DNA from 2 places in the Leptothrix sp. (in: b-proteobacteria) genome. Region 1 is predicted to be linked to the other one. Evidence: predicted binding sites of a transcription regulator. Region 1 holds the regulator's gene; the other holds the start of a gene.
The links. Region 1 encodes FNR, which switches genes on or off when oxygen is low (the NO sensors DNR and NnrR bind a similar motif). Its sites were predicted from a motif close to TTGATNNNNATCAA; they were not measured.
Positions count from the first base shown of each region.

Region 2: the regulator FNR is predicted to act here: its motif matches at 2,841-2,854, upstream of AC5IG3_RS09885 (OmpW/AlkL family protein).

Region 1 covers NZ_CBDFPH010000010.1:30,906-39,319, forward strand. Annotated here, with positions in the region: gene AC5IG3_RS14305 (sulfite exporter TauE/SafE family protein) at 1-376, opposite strand, end outside; gene hemN (oxygen-independent coproporphyrinogen III oxidase) at 409-1,887, opposite strand; gene fnr (fumarate/nitrate reduction transcriptional regulator Fnr) at 2,071-2,808, shown strand; gene AC5IG3_RS14320 (hypothetical protein) at 2,840-3,175, opposite strand; gene AC5IG3_RS14325 (hypothetical protein) at 3,172-3,444, opposite strand; gene ccoG (cytochrome c oxidase accessory protein CcoG) at 3,472-4,917, opposite strand; gene ccoP (cytochrome-c oxidase, cbb3-type subunit III) at 4,938-5,867, opposite strand; gene AC5IG3_RS14340 (cbb3-type cytochrome oxidase subunit 3) at 5,860-6,054, opposite strand; gene ccoO (cytochrome-c oxidase, cbb3-type subunit II) at 6,062-6,685, opposite strand; gene ccoN (cytochrome-c oxidase, cbb3-type subunit I) at 6,704-8,143, opposite strand; gene ccoS (cbb3-type cytochrome oxidase assembly protein CcoS) at 8,204-8,407, opposite strand.
Region 2 covers NZ_CBDFPH010000008.1:155,214-163,627, forward strand. Annotated here, with positions in the region: gene ahcY (adenosylhomocysteinase) at 1-958, shown strand, start outside; gene AC5IG3_RS09875 (TlyA family RNA methyltransferase) at 1,062-1,880, shown strand; gene metF (methylenetetrahydrofolate reductase [NAD(P)H]) at 1,931-2,773, shown strand; gene AC5IG3_RS09885 (OmpW/AlkL family protein) at 3,003-3,617, shown strand; gene AC5IG3_RS09890 (DsbA family protein) at 3,659-4,204, opposite strand; gene AC5IG3_RS09895 (substrate binding domain-containing protein) at 4,222-5,187, opposite strand; gene AC5IG3_RS09900 (C2 family cysteine protease) at 5,454-8,414, shown strand, end outside.

The sequences.
Region 1 (8,414 bases):
CACCCAGTGGCGCCGGGCGACCCAGGCCTTCCAGCCACGCCTGCAACGCCAGCGGCAAGCGGCCACTGGCGAGCATCCACAGGCCGAGCCCGAGCAGGCCAAGTTGCAGCAGCAGCCAAAACGGCCGGATCCAGCCGGCGGCATCACCCATCCAGCGCAGCGCTTCCATCGCCGTCGCGACCACCGCCCCGGCCAGCGTGTAGCCCACCAGCCGCCCCAGCAGCAGCGCGGCCAGCGTGCGCCGGGGCTGGGCTGGCCCGCGGGTCGACGAATGGGCGCGCACCACCGCCGCGCAGCCGGCGCCGCACATGCCGGCGCAGTGCGGCAGGCCCGCCAGGCCCATGACGGCGGCGGTGAAAAGCAACGCGTTACTCATGGGTGCAGAAGGATTGCGGAGGCTGTGACGCGTCAGATGATGCGCGAAAACCGCTCGCGGGCCTGATCGGCGCGCAGGTGGCGGTCAAACACCATCGCCACCGAGCGCACGAAGTACCAGCCCAGCGGTGTGAGCGCAAAGCCGTCGTCGTTGAGGGTCAGCAGGCCGGATTCGGCCAAGTCCTGCAGCTCTTCCAGCTCGGCCGCGAAGTAGCGACGCACGTCGATCAGGTGCGCCAGCGACACCGACTCGAACGACAGCCGGCCGTGGCACATGATGGCCATGATCACCGCGCGGCGCACCACGTCGTCGCGCGTGAGGCTCAGGCCGCGCACCACCGGCAACTCGTCGCGCAGCAGCAGGTCGTAGTACTCGTCGAGCGTCTTGGCGTTCTGGCTGTAGGTGGCGCCGACGCGGCCGATGGCCGACACGCCCAGCGCCACCAGATCGCAGTCCGGCTGCGTGCTGTAGCCCTGGAAATTACGGTGCAACCGCCCCTGCCGCTTGGCCAGCGCCAGCGGATCGTCGGGCAGCGCGAAGTGGTCCATGCCGATGTACTGGTAGCCATGGCCGATGAAGCCGCTGATGGCCTGGCCCAGCATCGCGACGCGGTCGCCGCCCGAGGGCAACTGCTCGATCACGATGCGCCGCTGCGGCTTGAAGCGCTGCGGCAGGTGGGCATAGCCGTAGAGCGCGATGCGGTCGGGGCGGAGTGCCGCCACCTGCTCGACCGTGCGCGCAAAGCTCTCGGCCGTCTGCAGCGGCAGGCCGTAGATCAGGTCGACGTTGATGGACGCAAAGCCGAGTTCGCGCGCATCGGCCATCAGTGCCTGGACTTGCGCGAGCGGCTGTTCGCGGTGCACGGCGCGCTGCACGTCGGGATCGAAGTCCTGCACGCCGAAGGACACGCGGTTGAAGCCGATGTCGATCAGGTGCTGCAGGCGCGCGCGCGTCACGGTGCGCGGGTCGACCTCGACCGAGCATTCGGCCTGCGGCAACAGCTGGAAATGGCGGCGCAGATCCCGCATCAGGCGGTCGAGTTCCTCGTCGCTCAAAAAGGTGGGCGTGCCGCCGCCCAGGTGCAGCTGGGACACCGGCGTGTTCACGCCCAGATCGCGCGCGACCAGGCTCATCTCGCGGGACAGCGCATCCAGGTAGCCGGTGGCGCGGTCATGGTCGCGCGTGACGACCTTGTTGCAGGCACAGTAGTAGCAAACCGATTCGCAAAACGGAATGTGCACATAGACCGACACCGGTGCGCCCGACCCTGCCACGCCACCGGTGCCGCGCTGGCTCAGCGCCCGGCGATAGTGATCGGCCGTGAAGGCCTCGACGAATCTGTCGGCGGTCGGGTAAGAGGTGTAACGCGGCCCGGGCCGGTCCATGCGGCGCAAAAGATCGTCCGTCAGCCCTTCCGGCGTGGTTTTGACACCCACACCGGTATGGTTTTGAACCGAAAGTGCGTTACCGCACAGAGGAGCAGACAGACTTGATGTTGAACTCAGATTCATCAACTGCACTTTGCCGTTCGCGTCACACATCAACTTGACTTGACTCAATCCTGTCGCAGGCAAGCTGTAAAAAAATCACACTCTGTTGATCCATTCCAGACGATGTGTGTCACAACACACCACTCGCTCCTTTTTTGCGCACCAGGGAGTGCCTGCACTTCAACCCTAATAATCATCAGGACCATGCAAGATACCCATCACACTGCCCGCCTTGACGCCCTCAAGGTCGCCTGCTCGGCCTGCAATCTGCGCGAGCTCTGCCTGCCGGTCGGGCTGTCGGAAGAAGAAGTCCACTCGCTCGATGAGATGGTCAACTCGCGCCGCGCCGTCAAGCGCGGTGAGGCGCTCTTCCACGCCGGCGAGCCGTTCACCGCGCTCTACGCCGTACGCACCGGCTTCTTCAAGACGCTGGTGACCGCCGCCGACGGCCGCGAGCAGGTCACCGGCTTCCAGATGGCGGGCGAACTCATCGGCCTGGACGGCATCAGCACCGACCGCCACGCCTGCAACGCCGTGGCGCTGGAGGACTCGCAGGTCTGCATGATTCCGTACACCCAGCTGGAGACGCTGTCGCGCGAGTTCACGCTGCTGCAGCACCAGTTCCACAAGATCATGAGCCGCGAGATCGTGCGTGACCACGGCGTGATGCTGCTGCTGGGCAGCATGCGCGCCGAGGAGCGCCTGGCGGCCTTCCTGCTCAACCTGACCCAGCGCCTGCAGGCGCGAGGCTTCTCGGCCAGTGCGCTGGTGCTGCGCATGACGCGCGAGGAAATCGGCAGCTACCTGGGCCTGAAGCTCGAAACCGTGAGCCGCACCTTCTCGAAGTTCCAGGATGAGGGCATCCTGGAGGTCAAGCAGCGCGACATCCGCATCCTGCACCAGGACTTGCTGCAGCAGATCGTCAACGGCGCGAGTTACTGAGTCTGCCCCTGACCTTGCCATTGATCTCGGGCTAACGCGACCGGTTGAGCAAGCCTGGCTCGCGCAGCAATAACTGTGTGAGCCCGCCCGCCACGCTGATCACGGCCCAGAAAATGAAAAACGCGCTGGTGTAGATGGCCGACCGCGGCCACTCAAGAGGCCCGCCGCCCAGCCAGTGCAGGTCGTGCGGATCGACCATCGCGAAGACCAGCATCTCGGTCACGCCCGCCATCAGGAAGGCCGGCCACAGCACCGCCCACAGCCGGCGGGAAAACTCCGACAACGGGTGGCCTGTCGGCGCCTCGATGTAGTCGGTGGCCACCGATTCGGCTGCATCGGCGCTGCCCTGCGGGTCAGGCCGGCTCATAGACCGCCCGTGGCTGCGTGATTGCGAGCCTTCATGGCGGGCTGCTGTGACGCACGCCCCTGCAGGTCGTCGGCCGGACGCTGCGGGATCACGGTGGGCTCCATCGACAGCACCGGGTCCGGGTGGTTGATCACCAAGATCGCTGTCACCACGCATGCCAGGATCACCGACAACGGGCCGCTGATGACCAGCCACACCATCGGCTCACGCCACCAGGGTCGCGACAGAGACGGGGAAACCGACGGGGACAAGGGGGAAACAGCAGCCATCTTGATTACTCCGGTCAACCCGCGCGGTCAGCGCGGCACCATGAAGGTTGATTTCTCGCGCAGCACCAGCGGGGCGCTGCCCTCGGCAGGATTCAGGCGCTGGATGTCGAACTCGATGTTGTGCGCGCCGGTGCCGGCACGCTGCGCCACCTCGGGCGGCACCTGCACGGCCAGCGTCACCCAGCGGGCCTCGGCGGCGCCCACCTCGACGTCCGTTGCGCTGGCCAATGTCAGCTCGGGCAGCCCTTGCACCGTGATGCGGAAACGTTCGGTCGACTCCGCCGCATTCATGATCTGCAGGCGATAGACGTTCTCGATGCGTCCGTCATCGACGATGCGTGCCAGCGAGGCCCGGTCACGCACCACATCGACCTTGAACGGCGTGCGCAGCCACAGGCTCGCGCCCACGCCCAGCACGATCAGGCCCAGGATGGCGGCGTAGATCAGCACGCGCGGACGCACGGCGCGCTTGAGCATCTGCGCGCGACTCCAGCCGTTGTTCAGGCTGTTTTCGGTGGCGTAGCGGATCAGGCCGCGCGGGTACTGCATCTTGTCCATCACGCCGTCGCACACATCGATGCAGGCGGCGCAGCCGATGCATTCGTACTGCAGGCCCTGGCGGATGTCGATGCCGGTGGGGCACACCTGCACGCATAGGCCGCAGTCGATGCAGTCGCCCAGGCCGGCGGCGCGGGCGTCGATCTTGCGGCTGCGGGTGCCGCGCGGATCGCCCCGGGCGGCGTCGTAGCTGATGATGAGCGTGTCACGGTCGAACATCGCGCTCTGGAAGCGCGCGTACGGGCACATGTACTTGCAAACCTGCTCGCGCATGTAGCCGGCGTTGCCGTAGGTGGCGAAGCCGTAGAACAGCACCCAGAACCACTCCCATGGGCCGAAACCGAGCGTGAACGCCTCGGCCCACAGCGTGTGGATCGGCGTGAAGTAGCCGACGAAGGTGAAGCCGGTCCACAGCGCAAACGTCATCCAGGCAACCTGCTTGCCGCCTTTGCGCAACCACTTGTTGAGCGTCCACGGGCCGGCATCGAGCTTCATGCGCTGCATGCGGTCGCCCTCCAGCCGGTGCTCGATCCACAGGAAGATCTCGGTGTAGACCGTCTGCGGGCAGGCATAGCCGCACCACAGCCGCCCGGCGATGGCCGTGAACAGGAACAGCGCGTAGGCCGAGATCACCAGCAGCCCGGTCAGGTAGATGAAGTCCTGCGGGTAAAGCACCAGGTCGAAGATGTAGAAGCGCCGGGTGCCCAGGTCGAACAACACCGCCTGCCGCTGGTTCCACATCAGCCACGGCAGGCCGTAGAACACCAGTTGCGTGAACCACACCAGCGCCCAGCGCCACTTGGCAAACAGCCCGTTCACCGCACGAGGGTAGATCTTCCTGGTCTTCTCGTAGAGCGAGACCAGCACAGGCTCGCCCGGTGCGGCGACGGGAGGTTTGTCGAGGGACGCAGACACGGTGTGGAGACCCGCTGAAGTTACTTCGTGTTGAGCGCCGTCTGTGCTGCCGGCTTGCGCGACAGGCTCCAGACGTAGGCGGCCAGCACGCGGATCTGCTCGGGCGTCAGGCGCGTGGCGTGCTGAGGCATGACGTTGACCTTGCCGTTGTTGATCATGGCGATGATGGTCTCCTCACCCCAGCCGTGCAGCCAGACCTTGTCGGTCAGGTTGGGCGCGCCCAAGGCCTGGGTGCCCTTGCCGTCGGCGCCGTGGCAGGCCGCGCAGGCCGCAAACTTGGACTTGCCCAACTGCGCCTGGATGCTGTTGTGCGCACTGCCCGACAGGCTCAGCACGTAGTGGGCCACGTTCCTGACGTCCTCGGCGCTGCCCACGGCGGCGGCCATCGGCGGCATCATGCCCTGGCGGCCTTCGGCGATGGTCTTGGCGATGTAGGCGTCACCGCCGTCGCCGCCCATCCAGTCGCCGTCGGTCAGGTTGGGGAAGCCCTTGCTGCCGCGCGCGTCCGAGCCGTGGCAGGTGGCGCAGTTGTTGACGAACAGGCGCTCGCCAATGCCCATGGCGCCGGTGTCGGCGGCCAGCGCCTCGACCTTCATGCCGGCGTAGCGGCCGTAGACCGCCTTCATCGCCTGCTCGGCCTTGGCCTGTTCCAGGGCGTGCTGGCCGGCGCTGCTCCACTTGAGCGCGCCCTCCGAACTGCCGAGGCCCGGATAGAGCGCAATGTAGATGCCCGCAAACACGATGGTCAGCACGAACAGGCCCATCCACCAGCGCGGCAGCGGGTTGTTGAGCTCCTTGAGGTCCTCGTCCCAGACGTGGCCCGTGGTGTTGTCGCTGGACATGACCTTGCGCCGGCTGGCGATGATCAGCAGCGCCAGACAGGCCAGCAGGCCGAGGATGGTGACGGCGGCAATGAAGAGCGACCAGCCGCTGTTGGAGAAATCACTCATGGCGGCCTCCGGAGGAGTTCTGTGGCTTCTGTTGCAGGCGGTCATCCAGGAAAGGAAGATCGGCTGCTTCATCGAAACGATGCCGGTTGCTGCGCCGATAGGCCCAGACAACGATGGCCAGGAATGCGGCGAATGACAGCAAGGTCACTGCGCTGCGCAGGATGTTCAGGTCCAGGTCCAGGTCCATGTCTGCCTCACTTGCCCGCGGTGCCCAGCACCTGCAGATAGGCCACGACCGCATCCATCTCGTTCTTGCCCTTGAGCTCGTCGGCGGCCTTGGCGATTTCGTCGTCGCTGTACGGCACGCCCACGGTGCGCAGCGCGCGCATCTTGGGCGCCACGTCGGCCGGGTTGAGCACGTTGGTGTTCAGCCAGGAGTAGGCCGGCATGTTCGACTCGGGCACCAGGTCGCGCGGGTTGTTCAGGTGCACGCGGTGCCATTCGTCGCTGTACTTGCCACCGACGCGGTGCAGGTCGGGACCGGTGCGCTTGCTGCCCCACTGGAAGGGGTGGTCGTAGACGAACTCGCCCGCCTGCGAATAGTTGCCGTAGCGCAGCGTCTCGGCCCGGAAGGGGCGGATCATCTGCGAGTGGCAGTTGTAGCAACCCTCGCGGAGGTAGACGTCGCGCCCGGTCAGCTGCAGCGGCGTGTAGGGCAGCAGCCCCTGGACCGGCTGCGTGGTCGAGCGCTGGAAGAACAGCGGCACGATCTCGACGATGCCGCCCACCGCCACGGTGAGCAGGATCAGCACGATCATCAGAAAGTTGCTGGTCTCGATCTTCTCGTGACCCCCAAGGGTCTGTTTGTTGTCAGCCATCTTGTTTCTCCTCGCGTTTCAGGCGTGGGCCGGGGTGAACGGAATCGCCACCGCTTCCGGCTTGCCGATGCGCACCGTCATCACCACGTTCCAGGCCATGATCAGCATGCCGCCCAGGTAGAGCACGCCGCCCAGCAGACGGATGACGTAGAACGGATAGGTCGCCTTGACGCTCTCGACGAAGCTGTAGACCAGCGTGCCGTCGGGGTTGATCGCGCGCCACATCAGGCCCTGCATGACGCCGGCAATCCACATCGCGGCGATGTAGAGCACGATGCCGATGGTGGCCACCCAGAAGTGGGTCTCGATCGCCCGGACGCTGTACATCCTGGTGCGGCCGAACATGCGCGGAATCAGGTGATAGAGCGCACCCATCGACACCAGGCCCACCCAGCCGAGCGCGCCGGAGTGCACGTGGCCCACCGTCCAGTCGGTGTAGTGGCTCAGGGCGTTGACGGTCTTGATGGACATCATCGGGCCCTCGAACGTGCTCATGCCGTAGAACGACAGGCTGACGATCAGGAACTTCAGGATCGGGTCTTCACGCAGTTTGTGCCACGCGCCGCTCAGGGTCATGATGCCGTTGATCATGCCGCCCCAGCTCGGCGCCAGCAGCACCAGCGAGAAGACCATGCCCACGCTCTGCGCCCAGTCCGGCAGGGCGGTGTAGTGCAGGTGATGCGGACCCGCCCACATGTAGGTGAAGATCAGCGCCCAGAAGTGGACGATGGACAGGCGATAGCTGTAGACCGGGCGCTCGGCCTGCTTGGGGATGTAGTAGTACATGATCCCCAGGAAGCCGGCGGTCAGGAAGAAGCCCACCGCGTTGTGGCCATACCACCACTGCACCATGGCGTCCTGCACGCCGGCGTAGGCCGAGTAGCTCTTGGTGAAGCTGACCGGAATGGCCGCGCTGTTGACGATGTGCAGCAGCGCCACGGTCAGGATGAAGGCACCGAAGAACCAGTTCGCCACGTAGATGTGGCGAACCTTGCGCATGCCCACCGTGCCGAAGAAGACGATGGCGTAGGACACCCACACCACGGCGATCAGCAGGTCGATCGGCCACTCCAGTTCAGCGTATTCCTTGCCCTGGGTGTAGCCCATCGGCAGCGAGATGGCGGCCAGCACGATCACCAGCTGCCAGCCCCAGAAGGTGAACTGGGCCAGCGCCGGCAGAAAGAGCCGCGTCTGGCAGGTGCGTTGCACCACGTGATAGCTGGTCGCAAACAGCGTGCAGCCACCGAAGGCGAAGATCACCGCATTGGTGTGCAGCGGTCGCAGGCGCCCGTAGCTGAGCCACGGAATGCCGAAGTTCAGTTCGGGCCACGCCAGCTGCGCGGCAATCACCACGCCCACCAGCATGCCCACCACGCCCCACAGCACGGCGGCCAGCGAGAACTGCCTCACCACCGTGTCGCTGTAGACCGCCCCTGCAGTCCGTTGATTCAAAGCCATCGCTTACTCCTTCAAAACGCTTCATTCCGTCCACCCGAATTTTTGGGGCACGGCTCCGGATCACACTTGATCCGTATCAATACGTCGACTTTCATTGACTTTGGCCCCCGTTGGCGCCGCCGGGTTGGTGTCGCCGCGCAACATGCGCTCGCCCTCGCGCTCGATGTCATCGAACTGGCCGCTGCGCAACGCCCACGCGAACAGGCCCATGATCACGAACACCAGCACCACCGACAGCGGCACCAGCAGAAAAAGGATATCCATCGGGTTT
Region 2 (8,414 bases), on a different contig from region 1:
TCCGTCGGTGCTGGCCAACCCGGGCAGCGAAGAAGAAACCTGCCTGTTCAACGCCATCAAGGCCAAGCTGGCACAGGACGGCACCTGGTACAGCCGCAAGGGCGCGCAGATCATCGGCGTGACCGAAGAGACCACCACCGGCGTGCTGCGCCTGAACGAGATGTCGGCCAAGGGCACGCTGATGTTCCGCGCCATCAACGTCAACGACTCGGTCACCAAGAGCAAGTTCGACAACCTGTACGGCTGCCGCGAGTCGCTGGTCGACTCGATCAAGCGCGCCACCGACGTGATGATCGCCGGCAAGGTGGCCTGCGTGGCCGGCTACGGCGACGTCGGCAAGGGCTCGGCCCAGGCGCTGCGCGCCCTGTCGGCCCAGGTGTGGGTGACCGAGATCGACCCGATCAACGCGCTGCAGGCGGCGATGGAAGGCTACAAGGTCGTGACGATGGAGTACGCCGCCGACAAGTGCGACATCTTCGTCAGCGCCACCGGCAACAAGAACGTCATCCGCTACGAGCACATGGCGGCGATGAAGGACGAGGCCATCGTCTGCAACATCGGCCACTTCGACAACGAGATCGACGTCGCCTCGCTCGAAAAGCTCGAATGGGACGAGATCAAGCCCCAGGTCGACCACATCACCTTCCCGGACGGCAAGAAGATCACGCTGCTGGCCAAGGGCCGCCTGGTCAACCTCGGCTGCGCCACCGGCCACCCGAGCTTCGTCATGAGCTCGTCGTTCGCCAACCAGACCATCGCCCAGATCGAGCTGTTCACCAAGCCCGATGCCTATGAAGCCGGCAAGGTCTATGTGCTGCCCAAGCACCTGGACGAGAAGGTCGCGCGCCTGCACCTGAAGAAGGTCGGCGCGATGCTGACCGAGCTGAGCGACGAGCAGGCCGCCTACATCGGCGTGAGCAAGCAAGGCCCTTACAAGGCCGATACGTACCGCTACTAAGCAGGTCGGGGCGCGCGGTTCTGCCGCGCGTCACCTGCCCTGTATTTCTTTTCTTTTGACCGAGCCAGAATTTTCAATGCGCATTGACCAACTCATCGTCCAAATGGGCCTCGCCCCCACCCGTTCCGCGGCCCAGCGGTTGATCGAGACCAAGGCAGTGCGCTGGCTCGGCCCCAAGGGCTGGACCGTACCGGCCAAGGCCGGCGAAGACGTGCCCGAGGGCGCGCAGATCGAAGTCACCAACAGCGATGAGCTGCGCTTCGTCTCGCGCGGCGGGCTCAAGCTCGAAGGCGCGATGGCCCAGTGCGACATCGACGTCACCGGCCGCACCTGCCTGGACGTGGGCCAGAGCACCGGCGGCTTCACCGACCTGCTGCTGCAGCAGGGCGCGGTCAAGGTGGTCGGCCTGGACGTCGGCCGCGACCAGCTCGCCGCCAAGCTGCGCGCCGATGAGCGTGTGGTCTGCTACGAGGGCATCAACGCCCGCGACGTCGAGGGCAGCGACTTCGCCGCCGACTGGCCAGAAGCGAGCTTCGGCTTCATCACGGCCGATGTGTCGTTCATCTCGCTGTCGCACGTGCTGCCGACCCTGTTCAAGTACCTGGCGCCGGGCGGCGACCTGCTGGTGCTGGTCAAGCCGCAGTTCGAACTGCAGCCGGCACAGATCGGCAAGGGCGGCATCGTGCGCGACAAGGCGCTGTTCACCGACGTCGAGACCCGCACGCGCCAGACCTGCCGCGCCTGGCCGATGAAGGTCAACGCCTACTTCAAGAGCCCCATCACCGGCGGCAACGGCAACACCGAATTCTTCATGTGGGTGCGCCACCCCGAGGCCGGCGACAAGCCGATCGCCGAGTCGACGCCCAAGAAGAGGGCCGACAAGCCCAAGAAGGCGGCGAAGTCCACGAAGCCCACGACCTGAATCCCGCCTCTGGCCGCACGCCGGCCACGCCCGACCCCACCGGACCTGTCATGACCACCACGACCGCCCTCCCGCCGCTGAGCCTGGAATTCTTCCCTCCCAAGACGCCCGAGGGCGCCGCCAAGCTCGCCACCACGCGGCAGGAGTTGTACGCGCTCAAGCCGCAGTTCTGCTCGGTGACCTACGGCGCGGGCGGCAGCACGCAGGACGGCACGATGAGCACCGTGCAGGCCATCCTGAATGAAGGCCAGGACGGTGCCTCGCACTTCACCTGCGTCGGCGCGACGCGTGAATCGGTGCGCGAGAAGCTGGCGCAGTTCCAGGCCATGGGCATGAAGCGCATCGTCGCGCTGCGCGGCGACCTGCCCAGCGGCTACGGCAACATGGGCGAGTTCCGCTACGCCAGCGATCTGGTCGCCTTCATCCGCGCCGAGACCGGCAACCACTTCCACATCGAGGTGGGCGCCTATCCGGAAATGCACCCGCAGGCCAAATCGCCGCAGGCGGATCTGGACGCTTATGTGGCCAAGGTGAAGGCCGGCGCCGATTCGGCCATCACCCAGTTCTTCTACAACAGCGACGCCTACTTCCGCTTCGTCGAGGACGCGCAGGCGCTGGGCGCCGACATTCCGGTGGTGCCGGGCATCATGCCCATCAGCAACGCCAGCGGCATCATCCGCTTCGCCGACGGCTGCGGCGCCGAGATCCCGCGCTGGATCCGCCTGCGCCTGCAGGGCTTCGGCGACGACACCGCGTCCATCAAGGCCTTCGGCCTCGACGTGGTCACCGACCTGTGCGACCAGCTGCGCAGCGCCGGCGTGCCTGCGCTGCACTTCTACACCATGAACGCCAGCCCCACGGTGCTGGAAATCTGTCGCCGCCTGGGCCTCTGAAGAGGGGCATCACGCTGATTCGCCCGGCCCGCCTGTGGCGCGGGCGCATCAGCGGCGAGCGCATCGGCTGACCTGCATCAAGCAGGCGGGCGCGGCAGCTCACAGCTTGAGCCACCCTTGAGGGGCCACAAGCCGCCCAAGCAGATCGGCACCTGAAATGGCATGGCACGGACAGACACCGGCGTGATCCGGGGTCCGTGCCGTTCCCTACCCACAGGAGTTCCGATCCATGAACAAGCTTTGTTTTGCCCTGCTCGCCGCCGTTGCCACCACCGCCGCCATCGCGCCGGCGGCCCAGGCCCAATCGGCCGGTGATGTCGTGATGCGCCTGCGCGCCGTCAACCTCGACCCCGCCAACAAGGACTCGGTCGTGCTGGGCGGCACCGACGTGGCCGTGACCATCAACAGCAAGGTCATCCCCGAGATCGACTTCACCTACTACCTGACGCCCAACTTCGCCGCCGAGCTGGTGCTGACCTACCCGCAGAAGCAGGACGTCTCGGTCGACGGCGCCCAGGTCGGCACGCTCAAGCACCTGCCGCCCACGCTGTCGGCGCAGTACCACTTCACCCACCTCGGCCCGTTCAAGCCCTATCTGGGCGCGGGCGTGAACTACACGCGCTTCTCCAGCGTGCACCTGCCGACCGGGCTGGACGTCGAGAAGGACAGCGTCGGCCTGTCGCTGCAAGCCGGCGTCGACTACGCCATCGACAGCAAGTGGTCACTCAACTTCGACATCAAGAAGGTTCAGATCCGCACCGACTTGCTCAGCGGCGGCGTCAGCCAGGGCACGATCAAGATCGACCCGACGCTGGTGGGCGTGGGCGTGGGCTACAAGTTCTGATCGAGCCGGCCTTGCGGGAGTTTTTTCGCAGGGATTCAGGCTCAACTGCCCAGCCTGGCCAGCCAGGCGTCCACCGGGTCGCCGCTGCCCATGTCGGGCACGACCAGGCCATCAATCATGAAGGTGGGCGTGACGTGGATGCCGTTCTGGCGGGCGTATCTGGCCTGCCATTTCATCTCCTGGGTGAGTGCCGGGTGCTCGAAGGCCGCAGCGACCGGGACGGCGCTGTACTGCTCGATCAGCGCCAGCACCTCGCGTGGCGAGCGGTCCAGCACCGGGCCTGTGCAGTGGTCGGCCGGCTCGAACGCCTCGCGGTGACTGAAGACCGCCGCCAACACGGCCTTGGCCGACGATTGGCCGCCGGCAGTGGTCAGGGCCGCCAGCACCGCGCGCACGATGGTCGGCGAGAAGCAGTGCCAGGGCTGGGCCAGCAGCCGGATGCGCAGGGTCAGGCGGTCTTCACCCGCGCGGGCCAACAACTCATCGAGCTTGCCGAAGGCCCGCGCCGAGAACGGGCAGGTCGGCTCAAGAAAGACTTCCAACGTGCGGGGGCCGTGGCCCCAGGTCAGCAGGTGGTGGGAAGACAAGACAGCAGCGGCGTGGATCATGGCGTTCCGGTGGTCGTGAGCAAGATGTCGGAGCAATCAGCGGGCTGGGCCAGGCGTTCATCGGTCGCCAGCAGGGCCGTGAAGCGCTCGACCAGAAACTCGTGCAGCGTCCGGATGGCAGGGCGCAGGTGCTGGCGGCCTGGGCTGATCAGGTTGAGCGGGGCCAGTTCGCCCTGCCAGTCAGGACACAGGCGCACCAGTCGCCCGCTGCGCAAGTCGGCCGCCACGTCCAGATAGGACTTGTACACAATCCCTTCGCCCATCAACGCCATGCGGCGCACCGTGTCGCCGTTGTCGCTCTGCATGCTGCCCTGCACGTCGACCTCGACGATCTCGGCACCGCGCATGAAAGTCCAGTGGTTGTGGGACCGGTCGCTGAGCATGAAGCACAGGCAGTCGTGCCGTGGCAGTTCGCGCGGGGAAGCCGGCATGCCGTGCCGGGCGATGTAGTCAGGCGAAGCGCAGAGCGCACGCCGATTGCTCGCGGCGACCGACAGGCTGACCATGGACGAGTCAGGTGGCTCACCGTAGCGCAGCGCAATATCGACAGGATGGCGGGTCAGATCGAGCACACGATCCGACACCGACAGGCGCAGCTTGACGCGCGGATGGCGCTGGCGGAACTCGTTGAGCCAAGGCAGCACCACGTGGTTGCCCAAGTCGGAGGGCATCGAGAGTTGCACCACGCCGCTCACCTGGCCTTGGTGGGTGGACAGGCGCTCACTGGCCTGCAGCAGCAGATCCAGGCCGGTGCGGCAGTCGTCCAGAAACTGCTCGCCCTCCTGGGTGAGCCGCAAGGCGCGGGTCGAGCGCACGAACAGCGGCACCCCCAGTTCGGCCTCCAGGCGCTTGATGACGGCGCTGGCAGCTGCCGGCGTCATGTCCATCGTACGGGCCGCAGCCGACAGGCTAGCGGCCTGCGCTGCGCGGACAAACAACTGAAGATCGCTGAGTGCTTTCATCGGGACTGTTGCAAATCGATCATCAATTTTTCCTTGAAACAGTTTCGCTGCAATGGGCATGAACACCGCCACGAACGCCCAGGGGCGTGACATCTGTTTACAGAACCATGGTTTACCCCCAAGAAATACAGGACTTTCAAGGAAGCGTTGAAGCTATTTCCTGACAAGACGTCTTGGTTTTGTCAGTTGCGGTGCTGACAATTGACGCGAAGCAAGCCAGATCACGCAGATCCGGCGACGCCCCCACGCAATCAGGATCCACCGCCATGGCCTCGACCTCCACCCTTTCCACCTGGACCAAGTCCGACTACCAGAGCGCCACGGCCAGCCAAATCACCTCGCTGACGATCGATCAGGTCAAGCTGATGGCGCATCCGGACTGGCTGTTGCCGGCGGCCGTCAGCGGCTTCACGGCAGCGCAGATGCCGTCCATCAGCATCAGCTGGACCTACATGAACGCCAGCTGGCTGAACGCCCTGTCGGCCAGTGCCTTCGCGGCCATCCCGGCGGCCGGCGTCGCCCAGTTCGCCTCCGCCGCCGTCAAGGGGCTGGACGCGGCGCATGCCAGCGCCTTCACGGCCACCCAACTCGCCAGCCTGGGCTCGCCGCAGTCGCTGAGCACCACCGCCGTGGCGGCCCTGAACGCCACGCAACTGGCCGCCATCCCGACGGCCAAGTGGAGCTCGATGAGCGCCGCCTGGCTCAACGCCGTGCCCCCCAGCGTGTTCGCGACCCTGCCGGCCACCAGCGTTGCCAAGTTCTCCAGCGCCGCCTGTGCCGGGCTCGACGTGGCGCACATCCAGGCGCTGACCCCCACCCAGATGGCGGGCCTGTACTACCCCGAGTCGCTCAGCCTCGCGGCGGTGGCTGCGCTGGCACCGGCCCAGGTGGCCGCCATCAGCACCAGCTTCTACTGGATGAAGCCGGCCTGGCTCAATGCGCTGACACCCGCCGCCCTGGCTGCCATCACGCCCAAGGGCATCGGCCAGCTGGCCAGCGCCACCATCGCGGGCCTGGATGTGGCCCACACCCAGGCCCTGACGCCCACCCAGCTCAACGCGCTGAGCGTCGGCAACCTGAGCACGGCCTCGGTCGCTGCGCTGACCACCGCCCAGCTCACCGGCATGAGCGCGGCCAAATGGGGCAGCTTCAGCGCCGCCCAGCTCAATGCGATCGCGCTGGACAAGTTCGCAACCATCCCGGCCGCCAGCGTGGGCAAGTTCAGCAGTGCCGCCTGTGCCGGCCTGGACGTGGCCCATGTGCAGGCGCTGACCACCACCCAGATCGGCTCGCTCAGCCTGGACTCGCTCAGCACCGCCGCCATCGGCGCGCTGTCGCCCACCCAAGTCGCGGCCATGACGCAGAACTTCTACTGGCGCACGCCCGCCTGGATGAACGCGCTGTCGCTGGAGGCTTTCGCGGCGATTCCGGCCAACGGCATCGGCCAGCTCTCCGGCACCACCATCGCCGGGCTGGACGTCGCGCATGTGCGGGCGCTGACCACCACCCAGATCGGCTCGCTCAGCCTGGACTCGCTCAGCACCGCCGCCATCGGCGCGCTGCAGCCGGCCCAGGTCGCGGCCATGACGCAGAACTTCTACTGGCGCACACCGGCTTGGCTGAATGCGCTGTCGCCCGAGGCCTTCGCCGCCATCCCGCCGGCGGGCATCACGCAGATGAAGAGTGCCACCGTGGCCGCGCTGGACGCCACCCGCATCGGTGCGATGACCGCCGCGCAAGTGGCCGCGCTGGACTACTGGCAGACCGTCACCTTGCAAAGCGCCCAGCTGGGCTGGCTGTCCAAGGCGGCCGTCGCCGGCCTGAGCATCGACCAGCTCGATGACCTGACCCCCGCCCAGATCGCCGGCTTCACCGCCACGCAGACCGCCGGCCTGAGCGCGGCCCAACTCGTCAGCCTGAGCCAGGCGCAGCTGGCCGCCCTGTCCGCGTCGGCCGCCTCGGGCTTCAACGCCGCGCAGCTGGCCGCACTGGGCACCAACCTCTGCGTGCTGGCACCCGCGGCCATCGCCGCGCTGCCGGTGTCGACCTTCAGCCAGCTGTCGCTGATGCAGCTCAGCAGCCTGCAGGGCGACCAGGTGGCGACGCTCACCTCGCAGCAGCTGGCCTCGCTCAACGCCACCCAGGTCAACTACCTGACCCCGGGCCAGCTCGACGTGCTGGGCACCCGGGTCCAGGCGCTGAGCGCCAGCGCGCTGGCCGGGCTCAGCAACGTCAACCTGATGTATGTCTACGCCTCGCTGACGCCGGCCCAGCAGGCCGCGCTGACGCCCACCCAGACTGCTGCAGTGCAAAAGGCGGGCGCCGCCCTCGGCACGCTGCTGGGCTCGCTGACCGATGCCGGCGTGCGGGCGCAGATCGAGGCGGTGATCAACTCGGGCGAATCGCTGTTCAGCTACAACTCGCTGGTGCAGGTGCTGGGCGGCGTGGCATCGAGCCTGGGCAGCAGCGGCCTGAACCAGGCGCAGATGAACGACCTGAAGGCGCTGTCGAACGCGGTCGGCCAGACGCTGGGCACGAACTCCTACCTGCACAAGATCACCAGCAACGTCGTCAACGGCGACCTGTCCAACATCCGCTGGACCGGCGGCGCGGCAACCAGCATCGCGCTGGGCAACCTGGCGGTGGGCAGCTCGACCGACCAGATGTCCAAGCTGGTCAGCAAGTGGTTTCTGGGCGGCGACCTGCCGACCTGGACCGGCTCGTCGGCCTACACCGCCTACGACGCACCACTGTTCTCGGCCAGCGGCCCGCTCTCCTCCGAAGTCAGCCAGGGCAGCATCGGCGACTGCTACCTGCTGGCCGCCATGATCGGTGTGGCCGACGACTACGCCTCGGTGCTGGAGTCGATGTTCACCGACAACGGCAACGGCACCTGGGGCGTGCGCTTCTACGCGCCCAACGACGAGCCGCTGTACGTCACCGTCAGCAACGTGCTGCCCGGCTCGGGTCTGGGCGACGCCACCTCCGGCGCGCTGTGGGTCTCGCTGATCGAGAAGGCCTACGTCGAATGGGAAGTGCACTACAAGGCCGAGACCAACGCCTACGACAGCATCGACGGCGGCGATTCGCGCGGCCTGCAGGCCATCATGGGGCGCAGTTCCAACTACTACAGCGTGCAGCGCTACACCCTTGACGCCTGGTCGACCACGGTCAAGAGCACCGTCATCAACGCACTCGACAGTGGCCAGGTGGTCATGTACGGCAGC